2 linked regions of the Microbispora hainanensis genome follow. The protein of the gene in region 1 interacts with the protein of each later gene in a pairwise test. Links are inferred from orthologs where the notes say so. Each region holds a gene or a part of one and is shown on either strand. Other genes may lie near its edges.

Region 1 (9,023 bases):
ACCGCTCCGATCAACGTCTGCGGCAACTCCGTCGCGGCCATCGGCAAGGCGTTCTCGGGCTGCACCGGAGGCTCGTCCGTGGGCGGCTCCGGCGGCAAGGGCGGCCACGGGGGCAAGGGTGGTCACGGCCACGGAGGCAAGGGCGGCCACGGCCACGGCGGGTACGGCGGTCACAACGGGGGCGGTCACAACGGGGGCGGTCACAAGGGAGGCGGTCACTGGAACCGTCCCGGATCGACCGGCCACGACACCGACGGCCGCTACGCCGTGGGCGGCGGCACCCAGGTGATCTCGCCGATCATCACGCCGATCGACGTCTGCGGCAACGGCTCGGGCAGCTGCAAGGGCGGCCACGGCCACGGGGGCAAGGGCGGTCACTGGGGCAAGGGCGGCCACGGCGGCTGGTCCGGCGGAGGCGCGGGCGGCAACCGCACCAGCGGTGTGCACAGCATCGGGGGCGGCAACCAGGTCGTCGCGCCGATCACGGTGCCGATCAACGTCTGCGGCAACGCCATCGCGATCGCGGGCGACGCCTTCGCGGGCTGCCGCGGCGGCGCGACGATCGTCGGCGGCTGGAGCAAGCACGGCGTCCGGGGCGCGGGCGGCAACGTCACGTCCGGCCACGGCTCGATCCTGGGCGGCAACCAGGTCGTCGCGCCGATCACCGCTCCGATCAACGTCTGCGGCAACGCGGTGGCCGTCATCGGCAAGTCCCACGCGGGCTGCCAGGGCGGCGCCTCGGTCCTCGGCGGCGGCGCCGGGGCGGGCGGCAACATCACCTCGGGCCGGCACGGGATCCTCGCGGGCAACCAGATCGTCGCCCCGATCACCGCTCCGATCAACATCTGCGGCAACTCGGTGGCCGTGCTCGGCGACGCCGCCGCGGGGTGCCTCGGCGGCGCCCAGGTGGGCGGCGGCTGGAAGCGTCACGGCTCCGGGGGCTTCCCGCAGCACAAGGCCGCCCGCGCCGGGGTCATGCCCGCCATGCCGGGCGCGTCGGTGCTGTCGGGCAAGCAGACGGTGCAGCCGATGAGCGCCGCCGCCACCCCGACCGCTCCCGTCGTCGGCGACCTGCCGAACATGCTGGGCCTGCCGGAGACGCCGAGCCTGCCCGTCGTCTCCGACGCCAAGGGCAAGAAGGCCGGCAGCACCCCCGCGGCCGTCTCCAAGGTCGGCGGCACGCTCGACGGCGCGACCCGCTCGCTGCCCGCCGCCAAGACGCTGGAGGACGCGACGCGCGGCCTCCCGACCGGCGACCTCGGCAAGAGCACCGACGGCCTGCTGCCGCTCAACCTGATGAGCGCCGAGCAGCCCGTCGGCCTGACCGGGATGAACCCGGCGTCGCTCCTCGCTCTGGCCCTCGGCGCCATGTTCGCCGCCTCGGCGAGCCTGTTCGCCGTCACCCGCCGCTTCCGGTTCGGCCGCAAGTAGTCGTACGGCCGCGCGTGACGGCTCGGAACGCCTCCGGCGGCGACGGCCGTACGGAGCGATCGGGCGGCGCGCGGCTGACGGAGGCGAGGGATATCACTCGCCCGCGCCGGGGAGCGTCTGCCAGACGCTTCCGGCGCGGGCGACCAGGACGCCCCCCACCACCAGTGGAGGAGGCATGATCGCTTTGCCCGTTCCGGGGGCGCGGCCCGGGGCGGGCAAAGCCCTTTTGTCCGGTACTGTTTCAAGACAGATGGGAGCACTTACGGCCATGACTGCAACGAGATTGCGGATGAGCAAAGCCGTTTTGACCGTGGCGTCCGCGGCACCTGGGGTCACATGGTCCGTGCGGCCCGTATGATCTTCCGACGCAGCCGGACGCGCCTGCTGCCGTCGGGATAAAGGCGTAACCGCTCCAGCTCCCAATCTCCGTGCTCGGCATGCTCCGTGAGCATCTGCCTCGCCGCCTCGCGAGGGGTGTCCCGAGGGAGATACAGGTCCAGATAGGAGTAGTCGAGCACTGCCATTGGTCTCCGGGGCGTGCTAGGGAACTCGTTGGGCTCTATTCTGCGTCTCCGTGGATAACAGCGCCAGGCGGGTTACATTCCCGGACATAACCGGGTAGCCCGAGGGGGAGGAACGTGCGGCGGCAGGTACCTTCAAAGCGGCGCCTCGTCGGCGCCCCCAGGGGGTAGGAGCCTCCGGCCCGGACGACGAGGGTGTCATGAGCCGGGAGTACGAAGCCCGGCAGCACGGGGAATGACAGCGGACAGCGAGGTAGGAAGCAGCGTGCCAGCCAACAACGGCAACGCCGGCGGAACCCGCCTGGTGATCGTGGAATCGCCCGCGAAGGCGAAGACGATCGCCGGGTACCTCGGGCGCGGCTACATCGTCGAGTCGAGCATCGGCCACATCCGCGATCTTCCGGAGAAGGCCGATGACATCCCGGAGAAGTACAAGGAGGAGGCCTGGGCCCGCCTCGGGGTGAACGTCGACCACGAGTTCGAGCCGCTCTACGTCGTTAACCCGGACAAGAAGTCGCAGGTGTCCAAGCTCAAGCAGCTCCTCAAGGAAGCCGACGAGCTCTACCTCGCGACCGACGAGGACCGGGAGGGCGAGGCCATCGCGTGGCACCTCCGCGAGGTGCTGAAGCCCAAGATCCCCGTGCACCGCATGGTGTTCCACGAGATCACCCCGCACGCGATCAGGGACGCGGTCTCCAACCCCCGTGACCTGAACCTCCGTCTGGTCGACGCCCAGGAGACCCGGCGCATCCTCGACCGCCTGTACGGCTACGAGGTCAGCCCGGTCCTGTGGAAGAAGGTCAAGCCGCGGCTTTCCGCCGGTCGTGTTCAGTCGGTCGCGACCCGGCTGGTGGTGGAGCGCGAGCGCGAGCGGATGGCGTTCACGGCCGCCAACTACTGGGATCTTCAGGCGCTGTTCGACACCGGCCGGGCGGGCGACGACCCCCGGACGTTCTCCGCGACGCTGACCGGCGTGGACGGCAGGCGCGTGGCCCAGGGCCGCGACTTCGCCTCCACCGGCAAGCTGAAGAGCTCCGACGTCCTCCACCTCGACGAGGCCGCCGCGACGGCCCTCGCCGGCCGGCTGGAGGGCGTGGATTACGCCGTGCGGTCGGTCGAGCGCAAGCCGTACACGCGCAAGCCGTACGCGCCGTTCCGGACGACCACGCTGCAGCAGGAGGCGAGCCGCAAGCTGGGCTTCTCCGCCAAATACACGATGCAGGTGGCCCAGCGGCTCTACGAGAACGGCTACATCACCTACATGCGAACCGACAGCATCACGCTGTCGGAGACCGCCGTCGCCGCCGCCCGCAGCCAGGCGATCAAGCTGTACGGCTCGGCGTACGTGCCGGACAAGCCGCGCGTATACACCAGCAAGGTGAAGAACGCCCAGGAGGCGCACGAGGCCATCCGGCCGTCCGGCGAGGAGTTCCGCACGCCGGGTGAGACCGGCCTGTCCGGGGACATGTTCCGGCTGTACGAGCTGATCTGGCAGCGTACGGTCGCGTCCCAGATGAAGGACGCGGTCGGCGAGTCGGTGTCGGTCAAGGTCGGCGGCACGTCCAGCGCCGGAGAGAACGTCGAGTTCAGCGCCACCGGCCGGACGATCACCTTCCACGGCTTCCTCAAGGCGTACGTCGAGGGCGCGGACGACCCCTCGACCGACCGGGACGACTCGGAGAAGCGCCTGCCGGCGCTGGCCGAGGGCGACCGGCTCACGGCGGCCGAGCTGAGCGCGCTCGGGCACTCGACCAAGCCGCCCGCGCGCTACACCGAGGCGTCGCTGGTCAAGGAGCTGGAAGACCGGGAGATCGGGCGTCCGTCGACGTACGCGTCGATCATCGGAACGATCCTCGACCGGGGCTACGTGTTCAAGAAGGGCACCGCCCTGGTGCCGTCGTTCCTGGCGTTCGCCGTGGTCAACCTGCTCGAACAGCACTTCGGCAACCTGGTCGACTACGACTTCACGGCCGAGATGGAGAAGGTCCTCGACGACATCGCCAACAACCGCGCCGAGCGGGTGCCCGAGCTGCGCCGCTTCTACTTCGGCGGCGAGGACGGCGACGAGGGCCTGAAGGAGATGGTCACCGACCTCAACGAGATCGACGCCAAGGAGATCAGCTCGTTCCCGATCAAGGGGACGGACATCGTGATCAGGGTCGGCCGCTACGGGCCCTACCTCGACCGCGACGGCGCCCGGGTGAACATCCCGGAGGACATGGCGCCGGACGAGCTGACCGCCGAGAAGGCCGAGGAGCTGTTCTCGCGTCCGAGCGGCGACCGCGAGCTGGGCGTCGACCCCGCGACCGGCCGGAAGATCGTGGCCAAGGACGGCCGTTATGGCCCGTACGTCACGGAGATCCTGCCCGAGGAGCCGGCGCCGGAGGACGGCAAGAAGCGGACGAAGAAGGCGGACGCTCCCAAGCCGCGGACCAGCTCGCTGTTCAAGTCGATGGACCTGGACACGATCACGCTGGAGCAGGCGCTGAAGCTGCTCCAGCTTCCGCGGGTCGTCGGCGAGATCGACGGCGAGGAGGTGACCGCGCAGAACGGCAAGTTCGGGCCCTACATCAAGAAGGGCACCGACTCGCGGTCGCTGCCGTCCGAGGAGGACCTGCTGACGATCACGATCGAGCAGGCCAAGGAGCTGTTCGCGCAGCCGAAGGCCCGCGGGCGTGGCCGTGCCGCCGCCGCGCCGCCCCTTCGTGAGCTGGGCGAGGACCCGAACTCCAAGAAGCCGGTCGTGGTGAAGGAGGGCCGCTTCGGTCCGTACGTCACCGACGGCGAGACCAACGCGTCCCTGCGCAAGGGCGACACGGTCGAGGACATCACGCTGGAGCGGGCGGCGGAGCTGCTGGCCGAACGGCGGGAGCGGGCACCTGCCCCCAAGCGCACGACCCGGGCCAGGACCACCACGAAGAAGCCCGCAGCGAAGTCCTGACCGGTTTTCCACTGATCCCGGTTCTCCACTGACCGAGGGTCTTCGCCGGTCGCCTGTCACCGCGAACCGCGCTCCCATCAGGGGCGCGGTTCGCGCGTTCTCTGCTGCGGTGGCACGTGCGGTGGCTGATGCCGTCGCACGTGCCGTGGTGAGCGGGGTGGGTTGCCCGGGCGCGGTGGCGGGCACCCCGCTCAGGTGCGCTCGCGCGTGATGGCACTGCCCTGAGCGCGGTGTGAGGTTCCCCGCCCGGGCGAGGTCCCGGGCGAGGTCCCGGGCGGGGTGTCCTGCCTGGACGAGGCCGCGCGCGCCCTTCCCGCAGGCGGTGGCCTGCCCAGGGACCGTCACAGGCGCGGTGGCCTGCCCCGGCGGGGCTTCGCGAGTTGTCCACAGATGGAGCCCGGCTGTGGACAACGGACGCGGCTGTCGCTGCGAGCTCATAGCATCGTCGTCAGCCGGCCCTTGATCGCCGCCGGTCGAGGGGAGTTCTCGTGGGGTTCGTGGGCATGATTCTGGTGGCCGTCGTGGTCGTGCACGCCTACCTGTGGCGGAGGCTGGTCAGGGCGTCGACGACGCCGGGATCACGTTCGCGCCGGGTGCTGACGTGGGCGCTCGTGGTCCTCGCCGCCCTGATGGTGGTGACCTTTGGCGGGAGCCGGCTCGGCCTCGGCATGGACGTGGAGCGGGTCGTGGCCTGGCCCGGTTATCTGTGGCTGGCCGTCATGTTCTACCTGTTCGTGTTGGGCCTGGTGATGGAGGTGCCCCGGGCGGTCGCGACGTTCGTCGTGTCCAGGCGCCGCCGTACGGCCGAAGCCGCCGTTCCGGCCGAGCGGGCCGATGGAGAGGCGGCACCCGTGGACGAGGCGGTCCTGGCGGTGCCGGTGGACGAGGTGGTCCTCGCCGGTGCGGCGGCAGGGGGAGGCGCCGCCGCTCAGGGCACGGCCACGACCGGCAGGCCGGTGGCGGAGGGGGCCGAGGCGGACCCGCCGGCGCTCGACCGGCGGCTGTTCATCTCCCGTACGGCCTCCGCGGTCGTGGCCGTGGGAGCGCTCGCGACCGTCGGCTATGGCGTGAGCGAGGCCCTCGGCGATCCGGTGATCGAGCGGGTGCCGATCCGCCTGCCCCGGCTCGATCCCCGGATGAGCGGGCTGCGCATCGCGGTCGTCAGCGACATCCATCTCGGCCCGCTGACCGGCCGGGGGCACACCGAGCGAATCGTCCGGATGATCAACGGCCTGGAGGCCGACGCGGTGACGATCGTGGGCGACCTGGTGGACGGCACGGTCGCCGAGCTCGGTCATCTGGCCACGCCGCTCAAGTCCCTCGAATCCCGCTATGGCGCATATTTCGTGACCGGCAATCACGAGTACTACACCGCCGAGGGCCCCCAGGAATGGATCGAGGAGTTGCGCTCGCTGGGCGTCCGGCCGCTGCGCAACGAGCGGGTCGAGATCCGGCACGGGGGAGCCGTGCTTGACCTCGCGGGCGTCAACGACCTCAACGGCGTGCCGTCCGGCGACGGCCCGGATCTCGACAAGGCGCTCGGAGGCCGCGACGCGAACCGGCCCGTGGTGCTCATGGCCCATCAGCCCGTCCAGGTGACGCAGGCCGCCGCGCACGGCGTCGATCTCCAGCTGTCCGGGCACACCCACGGTGGCCAGATGGCGCCGTTCAACCTGCTCGTTCCGCTGCAGCAGCCCGTGGTGTCGGGGCTGGCGAGCGTGCCGCGCGCGGGCGGCGGCCAGACCCAGGTGTACGTGACACGAGGGGCGGGCTTCTGGGGGCCGCCGGTCCGCGTGGGCGCGCCCCCCGAGATCACCCTCATCGAGCTACACGCCTGACCGCGCCGGACCCCGGAGGCGGCAGCGGACAGATCGTTGGGGCCGCCTCGCCGAGCTGCCGACCGGCCGCGCCGGATCCGCGGAAGCGGGACCGATCACGGGGTTGGCGTCCTCTCGCTGAGCTGCCCGGCTGACCGCGCCGGGGCATCGGAAGTGGAACCGGATAGAGCATTGGGCCCATCTCGACAGCGAGGACGAGGCGGACGTAATACCCTCAGGCGACGGGCAGGCCCCAGCGGCCCGCTCGTCCGCATCCCAAGCCCAGCGAGCACCTGGATACGCTGACATCATGAGCACCCCTGGCCGGGCCGCCGCGCGACGCAAGCAGCCGCACGTGCTGGCGAACGCGTCGTTCCGCAGGCTGTGGACGGCGATGGCGACGTGCAGCCTCGGTGACTGGCTCAACATCATCGCGCTGACCGCTCTGGCCGGAAACCTGACCGCGGGGTCCGGTTTCCAGGCGCAGAGCCTCGCCATCGGCGGCGTCTTCGTCGCCAAGATGTTGCCCGCGATCCTGCTCGGCCCGCTCGCGGGAGCGGTCGCCGACCGGTTCGACCGCAGGCTGACGATGGTCGTCGCCGACCTCGCCAGGTTCGCGGTGGTGCTGTCGATCCCACTGGTCGGCAACTACCAGTGGGTGATCATCGCGACGTTCCTGGTCGAGTGCGTGAACCTCTTCTGGGTGCCCGCCAAGGACGCGACGGTGCCCAACCTCGTGCCCAAGGAGCGGCTGGAGGAGGCCAACCAGCTCAACCTCCTGGTGACGTACGGCACCGCTCCCGTGGCGGCGGCGCTGTTCGCGATCGTGTCGGGCGTGGTCACGACGATCTCGGCCGCCGCGCCCTCGTTCGACGTCGCGGCCACCAGCGTGGCGCTGTACGCCAACGCGCTGGCCTATCTCGCCTCCGCCGTGATGGTCTTCACGCTGCGGGCGATTCCGAACAACCACACCAGGCACGTGTCCACACCCTCGGTGCTGCGGCAGATCACCGAAGGGTGGCGGTTCGTCGGCGGCAACCGCGTCGTACGCGGCCTGATCATCGGCATGCTCGGGGCGTTCGCCGCCGGGGGCGCCGTCATCGGCGTCGCCAAGGCGTACGTGCAGACCCTGGGCGGCGGTGACGCGGGCTACGGCGCGGTGTTCTGCGCCGTCTTCCTCGGCATGGCGTTCGGCATGTTCTTCGGCCTGCGGCTGCTGAAGGGCCTGTCGAGGCGGCGGCTGTTCGGGTTGTCGATCGTGCTCGCGGGGCTGACGCTGGCCGCCGTCGCGCTGATCCAGAACCTGGTGATCGTGGTCGTGCTGACCGTCGTGCTGGGCGCCTGCGCCGGCATCGCCTGGATCATCGGCTACACCGTGATCGGCCTGGAGGTGGAGGACGGGCTGCGCGGCCGCACGTTCTCCTTCCTGCAGTCGCTCGCCCGGGTGGTGCTGCTGCTGGTCGTGGCGGTGGCATCGACGCTGGCCGCGCTGTTCGGCACGCACGACCTCGGGCTCGCCGGGATCAGCTACCACTTCGACGGCACCAACCTCGTGCTGCTGCTGGGCGCGCTGCTGGCGGTCGCCGTCGGGGTGGTCGCGCTGCGGCACATGGACGACCGGCCGGGAATCCCCATCACGGTCGACCTGCTGACCGCCCTGCGCGGGCAGCGGTTCGAGCCGGAGGAGACGGACCCCGAGCGTGGTCTGTTCATCGCGTTCGAAGGCGGCGAGGGCTCTGGCAAGACCACCCAGTCGCGGCTGCTCGCGATCTGGCTGCGTGATCAGGGCTTCGACGTCGTGCAGACCCGCGAGCCGGGCTCGACCAAGGTCGGCATGCGGTTGCGGGCGATCCTGCTCGACGCCGCCCATCAGGGCCTGTCTCCACGGGCCGAGGCGATGCTGTACGCCGCCGACCGGGCCGAGCACGTGGAGAAGGTCATCAGGCCTGCCCTGCGGCGCGGCTCGACGGTGATCTCCGACAGGTACGTGGACTCGTCGCTCGCCTACCAGGGCGCCGGGCGGTCGCTCGACCCGGAGGACGTCGCGAGGATCAACAGGTGGGCGACGGGCGGCCTCGTCCCCGACCTGACCGTGCTGATCGACGTGCCGCCCGCCGTCGGGCTGCGGCGGATGGCCTCGCCCGCCGACCGCATCGAGGCCGAGCCGCTGGAGTTCCACGAGCGGGTGCGGCGCGAGTTCCGGGCGCTGGCGGCGGCCGACCCCGACCGCTATCTCGTGGTGGACGGCACGCTGGACCAGCGGGAGGTGACGCGCCTGATCCAGGACCGGGTGCGGGAGATCCTCCCTGACCC
Region 2 (8,707 bases), 4.6 Mb from region 1 along the record:
TGCTGGGCGACCAGGAGTGGGCCGACGCCCACCGGCCCGACGTCGTGGTGACGCTGGGCCGCCCCGGGCTGTCGCGCCCGCTGCTGTCGTGGCTGCGCCGGGCCGAGGAGCACATCGTGGTCTCGCCCGACCTGACCCGGTGGCCCGACCCGACCCGCTCGGCGACGCAGGTGGCCCAGGCCGTGGAGATCCCGATCGCGGCCGGCGGCGACGCCTGGCTGCGGGCCTGGCGGCACGCCGACCACGTGGCCCGCCAGGCGATCGACGAGGTGCTCGACTCCTCGGGCCTGACCGAGCCGCGGATTGCCAGGGACCTCGCCGAGGTGGTGCCCAACGGCTCGCTGCTGTTCTGCGGGTCGTCCATGCCGATCCGCGACCTCGACCAGGCCATGCGCCCCCGGCGGGGGCTGCGGCTGATGGCCAACCGGGGCGCGTCGGGCATCGACGGCCTGGTCTCCTCCGCCGTCGGGGCGGCGCTCGCCCACAACGGCCCGGCGTACGCGCTGATCGGCGACCTCACGCTGCTGCACGACCAGAACGGCCTGATCCTCGGGCCGCGCGAGCCCCGGCCCGACCTGTGCTTCGTGGTGGTGAACAACAACGGCGGCGGGATCTTCTCGCTGCTGCCGCAGGCCGCCTTGGAGGACCCGTTCGAGCGGGTGTTCGGCACGCCCCACGGGGTGGACTTCGGCTACGTCGCCGCCGCGCACGGCCTGCCGTACGCGCTGGTCGAGGAGCCGGAGGAGCTGTCGAAGGCGCTCAAGGGGGACGGCCTGCGCATCGTGGAGGCGCGCACCGACCGGATGAGCAACGCGGCCGTCCACGCCGCGATGCGCGACGCCGTGCGCGCCGCGATGCGTGACTGATCCTCTCCAGGACGGAGGCGGCGGACGCCCATCCTCCTTTCCGGTTACCCGCCATGGTCCTCGCGGCGGATGCCGCACTCGTGGAGCGACGGCACAATGGGGGCTGTTGGCGCGTTGAGGGAGTGAGATGCACGTAGACGAGTGGCTGCAGACCATCCCGTCCGTCTGGGTCTACGTGCTCGTGGGCTTCGTCATCGGGCTGGAAAGTCTCGGCATTCCGCTCCCGGGCGAGATCGTGCTGGTGAGCGCCGCGCTGCTGTCGTCCAAAGGGGTCGTGGCCCCCGGGATCGTCGGGCTCTGCGCGAGCGTCGGCGCGATCGTGGGCGACTCCATCGGCTACCTGATCGGCCGCAAGGGCGGACGGCCGCTGTTCGACCGGCTGGGACGGCGCTTCCCCAAGCATTTCGGCCCCGCGCACATCGCCAAGGCGGAGCAGATGTTCAACCGCCACGGGATGTGGGCGGTGTTCTTCGGCCGTTTCGTCGCCCTGCTGCGGATCCTCGCCGGGCCGCTGGCCGGGGCCCTGCACATGCCCTACTGGCGTTTCCTCATCGCCAACGTCCTCGGCGGCGTCGCGTGGGCCGGTGGGACCACGGTCGCGGTCTACTACCTGGGCATCGTGGCCGACAAGTGGCTGAAGGGCTTCTCCTGGGTGGGGCTGGCGGCCGCCGTCCTGGTCGGCCTCGGCACCACGGTGTGGCTCAAGCGCAAGGCCGCCAAGGCCGCGCACGAGGAGGAGACCGCGCCGGAGACCGTCAGCGCCTCGTAACGCGCCGTCCGTTTTCCGCCAGCCCTCGGCACGGGCACACGGCCACGATGAGGGCGTGACGTTCGAAATCAGGGCCATCGCGCCCGACGTGCTCGACCAGCTCAGGAAGACCGACGACGCCGGGCGCACGCCGCGCCGGATCGTCGAGGAGGAGGGCGGCAGCCCGCTGCGCTGCTGCCTGCGCCGCTCCCGGCCGGGGGAGGCGATCCTGCTCGTGGCCTACGCGCCGCTGCGCCGCTGGGCGCTGGACACCGGCGCCGACCCCGGGGCGTACGAGGAGGTCGGGCCGGTGTTCATCCACGAGGAGCCGTGTGAGGGGCCCCAGCCGGAAACGGGGCCCGGCTATCCGGCGGCCATGGGCGGGCGGGTCTTCCGCACCTACCGCGCCGACGGCTCCATCCTGGACGGGCACCTCGTCGGCGCGCATCGGTCGGCCGATCCCGTGGCGGCGTCGGCCTTGCTGGACACCCTGCTGGAGGACCCGGAGGCGGCGCTGGTCCACGTGCGGGCCGTGGAGTTCGGCTGCTTCCTGTTCGAGGTGCGGCGCGGCGGGCCGGGGAATCCCGCGCCGGTCCGCTGAAACGAACCTCGCGTGTGCGGCGGCTTTCGCGCAACCGATGGTTGCGCGTCGGCCGCCGTACGGATAGCCTCATGTGCAACCAAAGGTTGCAGGAGGCTGGCATGGAGTTCGGCACCATCGAGCGTGAGATCCACATCGAGGCGTCACCGGAGATCGTCTTCGAGGTGGTGAGCAGTCCCGGCCACCTGAAGGAGTGGTGGCCGGACGACGCCAGGTTCGAGGAGATCCCCGGGGCGGCGGGGGAGCTCGTCTTCGGCGACCCCGGCGCCGGCGGGGCGGTGGTGTCGTTCACCGTCCTCGACGTGCGGCCCCCGCGCACGTTCTCGTTCCGCTGGACGCACCCGGCCGGCGAGACGGCGGCCGAGGGCAACTCGCTGCTGGTCACCTTCGACCTGACCCCCTCGGGGGCCGGGACGCTGCTGAAGATGACCGAGTCCGGCTTCCGCGAGATGGGCTGGGAGGCCGCTGTCCTCGAACAGCAGTACCGGGATCACGTCGCCGGGTGGGACTTCCACCTGTCCCGGCTGGCGCCGTACATCGCGACGCTGCGGGTGCGGCCGTGAGCGCGCCGGCGGCCGAGGACGTCGACGACGACCTCTGGTCGGCGATCGGAGACCCGACCCGGCGGCGGATGCTCGACCTGCTGCTCGCCGAGGGCGACGGCACCGCGACCTCGCTGGCCCAGCGGCTTCCGGTCACCCGCCAGGCGGTGGCAAAGCACCTCGGCGTCCTCGACCGGGCGGGCCTGGTGCGGGGGACGCCGGCGGGCCGGGAGAAGCGCTATCGGGTGGACGACGCCCAGCTCGCCCGCGCGGTCGCCCAGCTGTCGTCCGTAGGGGCGGCGTGGGACGCCAGGCTGCGGCGGATCAAGCGGATCGCCGAGGCGATCCAGCGCACCCGGCAGGACTGACGAGACGAGGAGCCGAAGATGGCGGACATCCTGCACAGGATCGGGGTCAAGGTCCCGGCGCCGGAGAAGGTGTACGACGCGCTGACGACCGTCGACGGCCTCGCCGGCTGGTGGACCGACGACACGAAGGGGAGCGGCGAGGTCGGCGGCGTGCTGGAGTTCCGGTTCCCGCCCGGCGGCTTCGACATGGAGGTGGTCGACCTGCGTCCGTCCGAGCGGGTGGCGTGGCGGGTGGTCGACGGGCCCGAGGAATGGCCCGGGACGACGATCGACTGGGACCTCCGCCAGGACGGCGACTGCACGATCGTGCTGTTCAAGCACCAGGGCCGGCGGGAGCCCGTGGAGTTCATGCACCACTGCAGCACGAAGTGGGCCACCTACCTGATGAGCCTGAAGTCCCTGGTGGAGACCGGCGAGGGCGCGCCGTCGCCGCGGGACGTGCAGATCAGCGACTGGCACTGAACAGGACGGCATTGAACGGATCGGCGCTGGGGGGTTCGTCCGGCGCCACAAAGGCCCTACATTACTTTGTAAAGGCGGCCCGCTGAATAAGCTGACCTTGTGGCAGCGCCGTACCAGACGATCAAGCACCCCGTCGAACACGAGATCGAAGTCCGCCGTTCGCGTTTCATCTGCGCGCTCGCGCCCGCCGCAACGGAGGAGGCCGCGCGGGCGTTCGTCGCCGAGCGCAGGCGGCGATACGCCGACGCGACCCACAACTGCACGGCGTACGTCGTCGGCGAGCGTGTGCGCAGGGCGGACGACGACGGGGAGCCCGGCGGCACGGCCGGCACGCCGATGCTGGAGATGCTCACCCGGCGCGGCTTCGCCGACGTGGTCGCCGTCGTGACCCGCTACTTCGGCGGGGTGCTGCTGGGCGCGGGCGGCCTCGCACGGGCGTACGGCGGCGCGGTGGGGGAGACCCTCGACCGGGCTGAGGTGGTCGAGATGGTCCCCGCGGCGGTCGTGACCGTGTCGGTCGGCCACGCCCAGGCCGGGAGGCTGGAAAGCGACCTGCGCGCCTCGCCGTACGCGCTGCGGGGCGTGGACTACGGGTCGAAGGTCGCCTTCGATGTGGCGGTGGCCGAAGACCGGCTGCCCGCCTTCGAGGAGTGGATCGCGTCGCTCACCGCCGGGCGGGCCGACACCGTCCGCGGCGGCACCGTCCATCTCGCCCGTTGACGCGATCGCGGTGACCGTCCCCTCCGTGCATGCCGTCCGCGCACAGGCCGCGGTGTGTCACGGAAAGCGGTGTGTCACGGAAACTCGTCGGCCAGATCGCCGGGGATGCTCGACTTGACGTCCTCCCACTCTCCCTCGGCGATGTAGAGCCGCAGGGCATTGAGCACCGTCCTGATCAGTGATTCGACCCCGCCCTCGATCTCGAAGGGGAACTCCCGGCGCACCCGCGCGTGGAACTCCTCCTTGTGCATCTTCACGGGAACCCTGCTGGGATCCCATCCCGTGTAGTACATGCCGCGGACCAGCATCGGCAGTTGAGCGCCGAGCTGGGCGGCCTCCTCGACGGGCAGCCGGTCGCGCAACGCGTGCAGGACCGCGCGCAAGGCGGCCCAGGACTGGTGCCGCCTCTCCTGCGACCACCCGTAGGCCTGCTCGATCTCCTTCAGCAGGCGATTGGTCTTGTCGACCGTGGCGTTGATAGTCGAGTAACCCGTTTCCACCATCGGGGCCGCCTCCTCGAACGGTGCATCAGTGCGAGGCCCTACCCGCACCCCAAACCGTACAAACGGGCATATATCCCACCGATATGGGCGATCAGCGGGAGCCCGCCGTCGGCGCTCACCCCTCCAGGGCGTACCGCATCACGCGGAGCTTGGCCTGCGCCTCGGCGAGCTCGGCGGCGGGGTCGGACCCGGCCATGATGCCGCAGCCGGCGAACAGCCGGGCCCGCCTGCCCGAGACGTACGCGCAGCGCAGCGCGATGCCCCACTCGCCGTCGCCACGGGAGTCGATCCAGCCGACCGGCCCGGCATAGCCCGCGCGGTCCATGCCCTCCAGTTCGCGGATGACGCCGAGCGCGGCGCCGGTGGGCGTCCCGCCGACGGCGGCCGTGGGGTGCATGGCCGCCACCACGTCGAGCACCGACGCGCCGTCGGACAGCCGGCCGGTGACCCGGCTGGCCAGATGCTGCACGTTGGGCAGCACCAGGAGCTCGGGCTCGTCGGGGACGTCGAGGGCAGAGCACAGGGGGGCGAGCGCCTCCCTCACCGAGGCGACCGCGCAGGCGTGCTCGTGGCGGTCCTTCTGCGAGGCGAACAGCGCGGCGCCGCGGGCGGCGTCCTCGGCGGGGCCGCCGCCCCGCGCCGTGGTGCCCGCGAGCACCAGCGACTCCACCTCCTGGCCGGTGTGGCGCACCAGCAGCTCCGGCGTCGCGCCGACCAGCCCGTCCACCGAGAACGTGTAGCACTCGGGGTAGCGCTCGGCCAGCCGGCTCAGCAGCACGCGGGGGTCGATGTCCCGCTCGGCGACGGCCGTCAGGTCGCGGGCGAGCACGACCTTGTCGAGCATGCCGTCCGCCTTGATCCGCCGTACGGCCTGCGCGACCCGGTGCTCCCACTCGGGCGCCGTCAGCGACCCGTCGGAGTAGCGGATGCGGCCGGGCTCCTGCGGCGGGGTGGCCAGGTCGAAGGCGCTGCCGCCGATCGTGGTGAGCCAGGCCTGGCCGCCGCGGCGGGCGAGCACCACGCGGGGGACGACCAGCACGGTCCCCGGGGCGTCGCCGTCGAAGGTGAAGGAGCCGAAGGCGACCGGTCCCGAGCCCGGCACGCCGACCTCATCCTCGATGAGCGCCCCGGCGAACAGCGAGGAGAGCCAGCCGCGGGCCCAGTCGAACCGGCCAGGGCCGGGCGGAACCGCGGCCCGCGCCGCCTCTCCCCAGCCCACGAGCCCCTCGCCGTGTCTGATCCAGGCGTACGGCGCGGCGTCTGGCAGACGCGCCAGCAGATCGTCAGGGTCGCTCACCGCGACCGTGCGAACCACGAGGGGCCGGATAAGAGCGACACTCACCCGACTCACTCTACGCACGATCTGAACGTGTTCGACAAGAGCCCCCCCTTGCGATGCCGGGTCCGCTGTGTCAAGCCGCGATAGGAACTTGGTCATGGAAGGCTCGACTTCCCTGGTGGCGATAGAGCGCACCTCCACGCGATCCCTACCTTTGATCTCCCGGAGGTGCCCATGATCAAGAAGATCACGCCGGTCCTGGCCACGGCCGTCCTGCTCGTGCCGACCGCCGCCAACGCCCGTACGACGCCCGCCGTGATGGCGGCGCTGGGCGACTCGATCAGCGCGGGGTTCAACGCCTGCGGCTGGTACGTCGCCTGCACGTCCCGCTCGTGGTCCGCGGGCGACTCACCATCGGTGAACAGCCACTATCTGCGCCTGCTCGCCATGAGCAGCGCGATCAAGGGGCACAACCGGAACTTCGCCTCCCCTGGGGCGACCAGCGCCGACCTGGCCGGGCAGGCGCGGAAGGCCGTCGACGCCGGGGCGGGCTACGTCACCGTGCTGATCGGCGCGCAGGACGCCTGCGTGGGCTCCGAGAAGGAGATGACCCCCGTGGCCGCCTTCCGGCGCAACATCGACGCCGCCTTCGACGTGCTGCGGCCCACGGGAGCGCGGGTCTACGTCGCGAGCATCCCGGACGTCAAACGCCTGTGGCGGGTCGGCAAGGACAACGCGTGGGCGCGCCTGTTCTGGGGGATCGGCCGCATCTGCCAGTCGATGCTGGCCGACCCGAAGTCCACGGCCAAGAAGGACGAGGCCAGGCGCGACCGGGTGCGCGAGCGGGTGATGGACTACAACGAGCAGCTCAGGCAGGCGTGCGAGAGCTACGGCCCGGCCTGCCGCCACGACGGGGGCGCGGTCTTCGCCTACCCCTTCACGCTGAAGCAGGTGAGCGCGTGGGACTACTTCCACCCCAACGCCGACGGGCAGAAGGCGCTCGCCAAGATCACCTTTGACGCCAGGTTCTTCGCCGACGTCGAGCCCTGATCCGGCACCCTGCCCTGGTGGCGCGCCGGGCCGGTTCCTCAGCCCGCGCGGCGGAGGCGGCCGAGGGTCCGCTCCAGCTCCTCCTGCAGCGCCCGGCCCGCGGCGTCGGCGTCGCCGCGCTCGACCGCGCCGACGAACGCCGCATGGGAGTCGTCTCCAGGGTTCGGGTCGCCCGCCCGCAGGTCGAGCAGGTCCACCAGGGCGACCAGGCCCTCGCGCAGCCGCGGGACGAACTCGGCGAACAGGTCGGTCAGCACCGGGTTGTGCGCGGCGGCGACGACGGCCGCGTGCAGGGCGATGTCGGCGTCGACGAAGGCGGCGTCGGTGTCCCGGGCGGCGGCCCGCCGGGCCTCCAGCGCCGCGTGCATCGCCGTCACGTCGTCCGGCGTACGGCGCCGCGCCGCCAGCCGGGCGGCCTGCACCTCGACCAGCATGCGCACCTCGTAGACGTCGGCCACGGCGGCACGGCGCAGGCGGGCCGTCCAGTCCTCGGCGGGGCTGGTGGCGATGACGAAGACTCCGGCGCCCTGCCGCGCCTGGACCAGTCCGGCGCCGGCCAGCGCGCGCAGGGCCTCGCGGACCGTGGAACGGCCCACGCCCAGGGTCTTGGCCAGGGTCGTCTCGCCGGGAAGCCGGGTGCCGACCGGCCAGATGCCCTGCGCGATCTGGTCGCGCAGGCTCTCGACGGCCTGGTCGACGAGGGGGCTGCGCTGGAGCGCGCCGAGCGCCATCGCGTTTCACCTCTCAGGTTGTCTGAGGAGTTGTCGTGTGGTTACTCTACCGCCCATGACGCCGTTCGGCCTCCTTCTCGGTCGCCGCGGCGGGGTTTGATCCGATGACCGGCGCCCCGCCGCGGGGTGCCGTGCCGCCGGTCGCCCTCCGACCGAAGGATCATCATCGTGACCGCCGTCTTCACCGTCTCCACCGCTTTTCCCACGATTCGCACCCCGGCCGGCCCGGTGCCCGCCGACGCTCCCGCCTGGAATCCCCAGCGGGGCGGCGCGATGCCCCACCACCGCTACCGGCCCGCGCACGAGCGGGTCGAGATACCCGAGATCCGCCGCACCTGGCCGGGGCGCAGGATCGAGCGGGCCCCGCTGTGGGTGCCCGTCGACCTGCGCGACGGCAACCAGGCGCTGGCCGAGCCGATGGACACCCTGCGCAAGCGCCGCATGTTCGACCTCCTCGTCGCGATGGGGTTCAAGGAGATCGAGGTCGGCTATCCGTCGTCGAGCCGGACCGACTTCGACTTCGTCCGTCACCTGGCCACGAGCGGCGTGGTGCCGGACGACGTGACCCCTGTGGTGTTCACGGCGGCCCGCCGCGACCTCATCGAGCAGACCTTCGCCTCCATCCAGGGCATGCCCCGGGCGGTGGTGCACCTCTACACCGCGACCGCGCCGGTCTGGCGCGACGTCGTGCTGGGACAGGACCGGGCCGGGCTGCACGCGCTGATCCGGGAGGCCGCCGAGCACGTCGCGCGGCTCGCCGACGCAATGCCGGGGACGGCGGTGCGGTTCGAGTTCTCCCCGGAGGTCTTCAACTGCACCGAGCCCGACTTCGTGCTG

Evidence for each region.
Region 2: the proteins of topA (region 1) and OHB01_RS30145 interact in binary tests that used the Escherichia coli proteins (3 or more experiments, as listed by UniProt). The link is inferred for Microbispora hainanensis from one-to-one orthologs.

The regions. Positions count from the first base shown.
Region 1 is NZ_CP108086.1:1,875,365-1,884,387, reverse strand. What follows is about bases 1,884-5,093. They hold topA (type I DNA topoisomerase), read left to right. Parts: upstream 1,884-2,217; coding sequence 2,218-4,893; downstream 4,894-5,093. Other genes in these bases: OHB01_RS08545 (DUF5703 family protein), read right to left, coding at 1,884-1,955. In the rest of the region: OHB01_RS08550 (chaplin), read left to right, coding at 1-1,431; more of OHB01_RS08545, read right to left, coding at 1,764-1,883; OHB01_RS08535 (metallophosphoesterase), read left to right, coding at 5,397-6,731; tmk (dTMP kinase), read left to right, coding at 7,021-9,023. UniProt on the Escherichia coli protein: Releases the supercoiling and torsional tension of DNA, which is introduced during the DNA replication and transcription, by transiently cleaving and rejoining one strand of the DNA duplex.
Region 2 is NZ_CP108086.1:6,515,665-6,524,371, reverse strand. The notes cover bases 2,603-5,496. They hold OHB01_RS30145 (YigZ family protein), read left to right. Parts: upstream 2,603-3,686; coding sequence 3,687-4,307; downstream 4,308-5,496. Other genes in these bases: OHB01_RS30135 (isochorismate synthase), read right to left, coding at 4,926-5,496; OHB01_RS30140 (DUF2267 domain-containing protein), read right to left, coding at 4,382-4,810; OHB01_RS30150 (SRPBCC domain-containing protein), read left to right, coding at 3,144-3,587; OHB01_RS30155 (ArsR/SmtB family transcription factor), read left to right, coding at 2,775-3,125; OHB01_RS30160 (SRPBCC family protein), read left to right, coding at 2,603-2,778. Outside these bases: menD (2-succinyl-5-enolpyruvyl-6-hydroxy-3-cyclohexene-1-carboxylic-acid synthase), read left to right, coding at 1-866; OHB01_RS30170 (DedA family protein), read left to right, coding at 994-1,635; OHB01_RS30165 (DUF1203 domain-containing protein), read left to right, coding at 1,691-2,215; more of OHB01_RS30160, read left to right, coding at 2,317-2,602; more of OHB01_RS30135, read right to left, coding at 5,497-6,152; OHB01_RS30130 (GDSL-type esterase/lipase family protein), read left to right, coding at 6,324-7,139; OHB01_RS30125 (FadR/GntR family transcriptional regulator), read right to left, coding at 7,178-7,870; OHB01_RS30120 (2-isopropylmalate synthase), read left to right, coding at 8,144-8,707.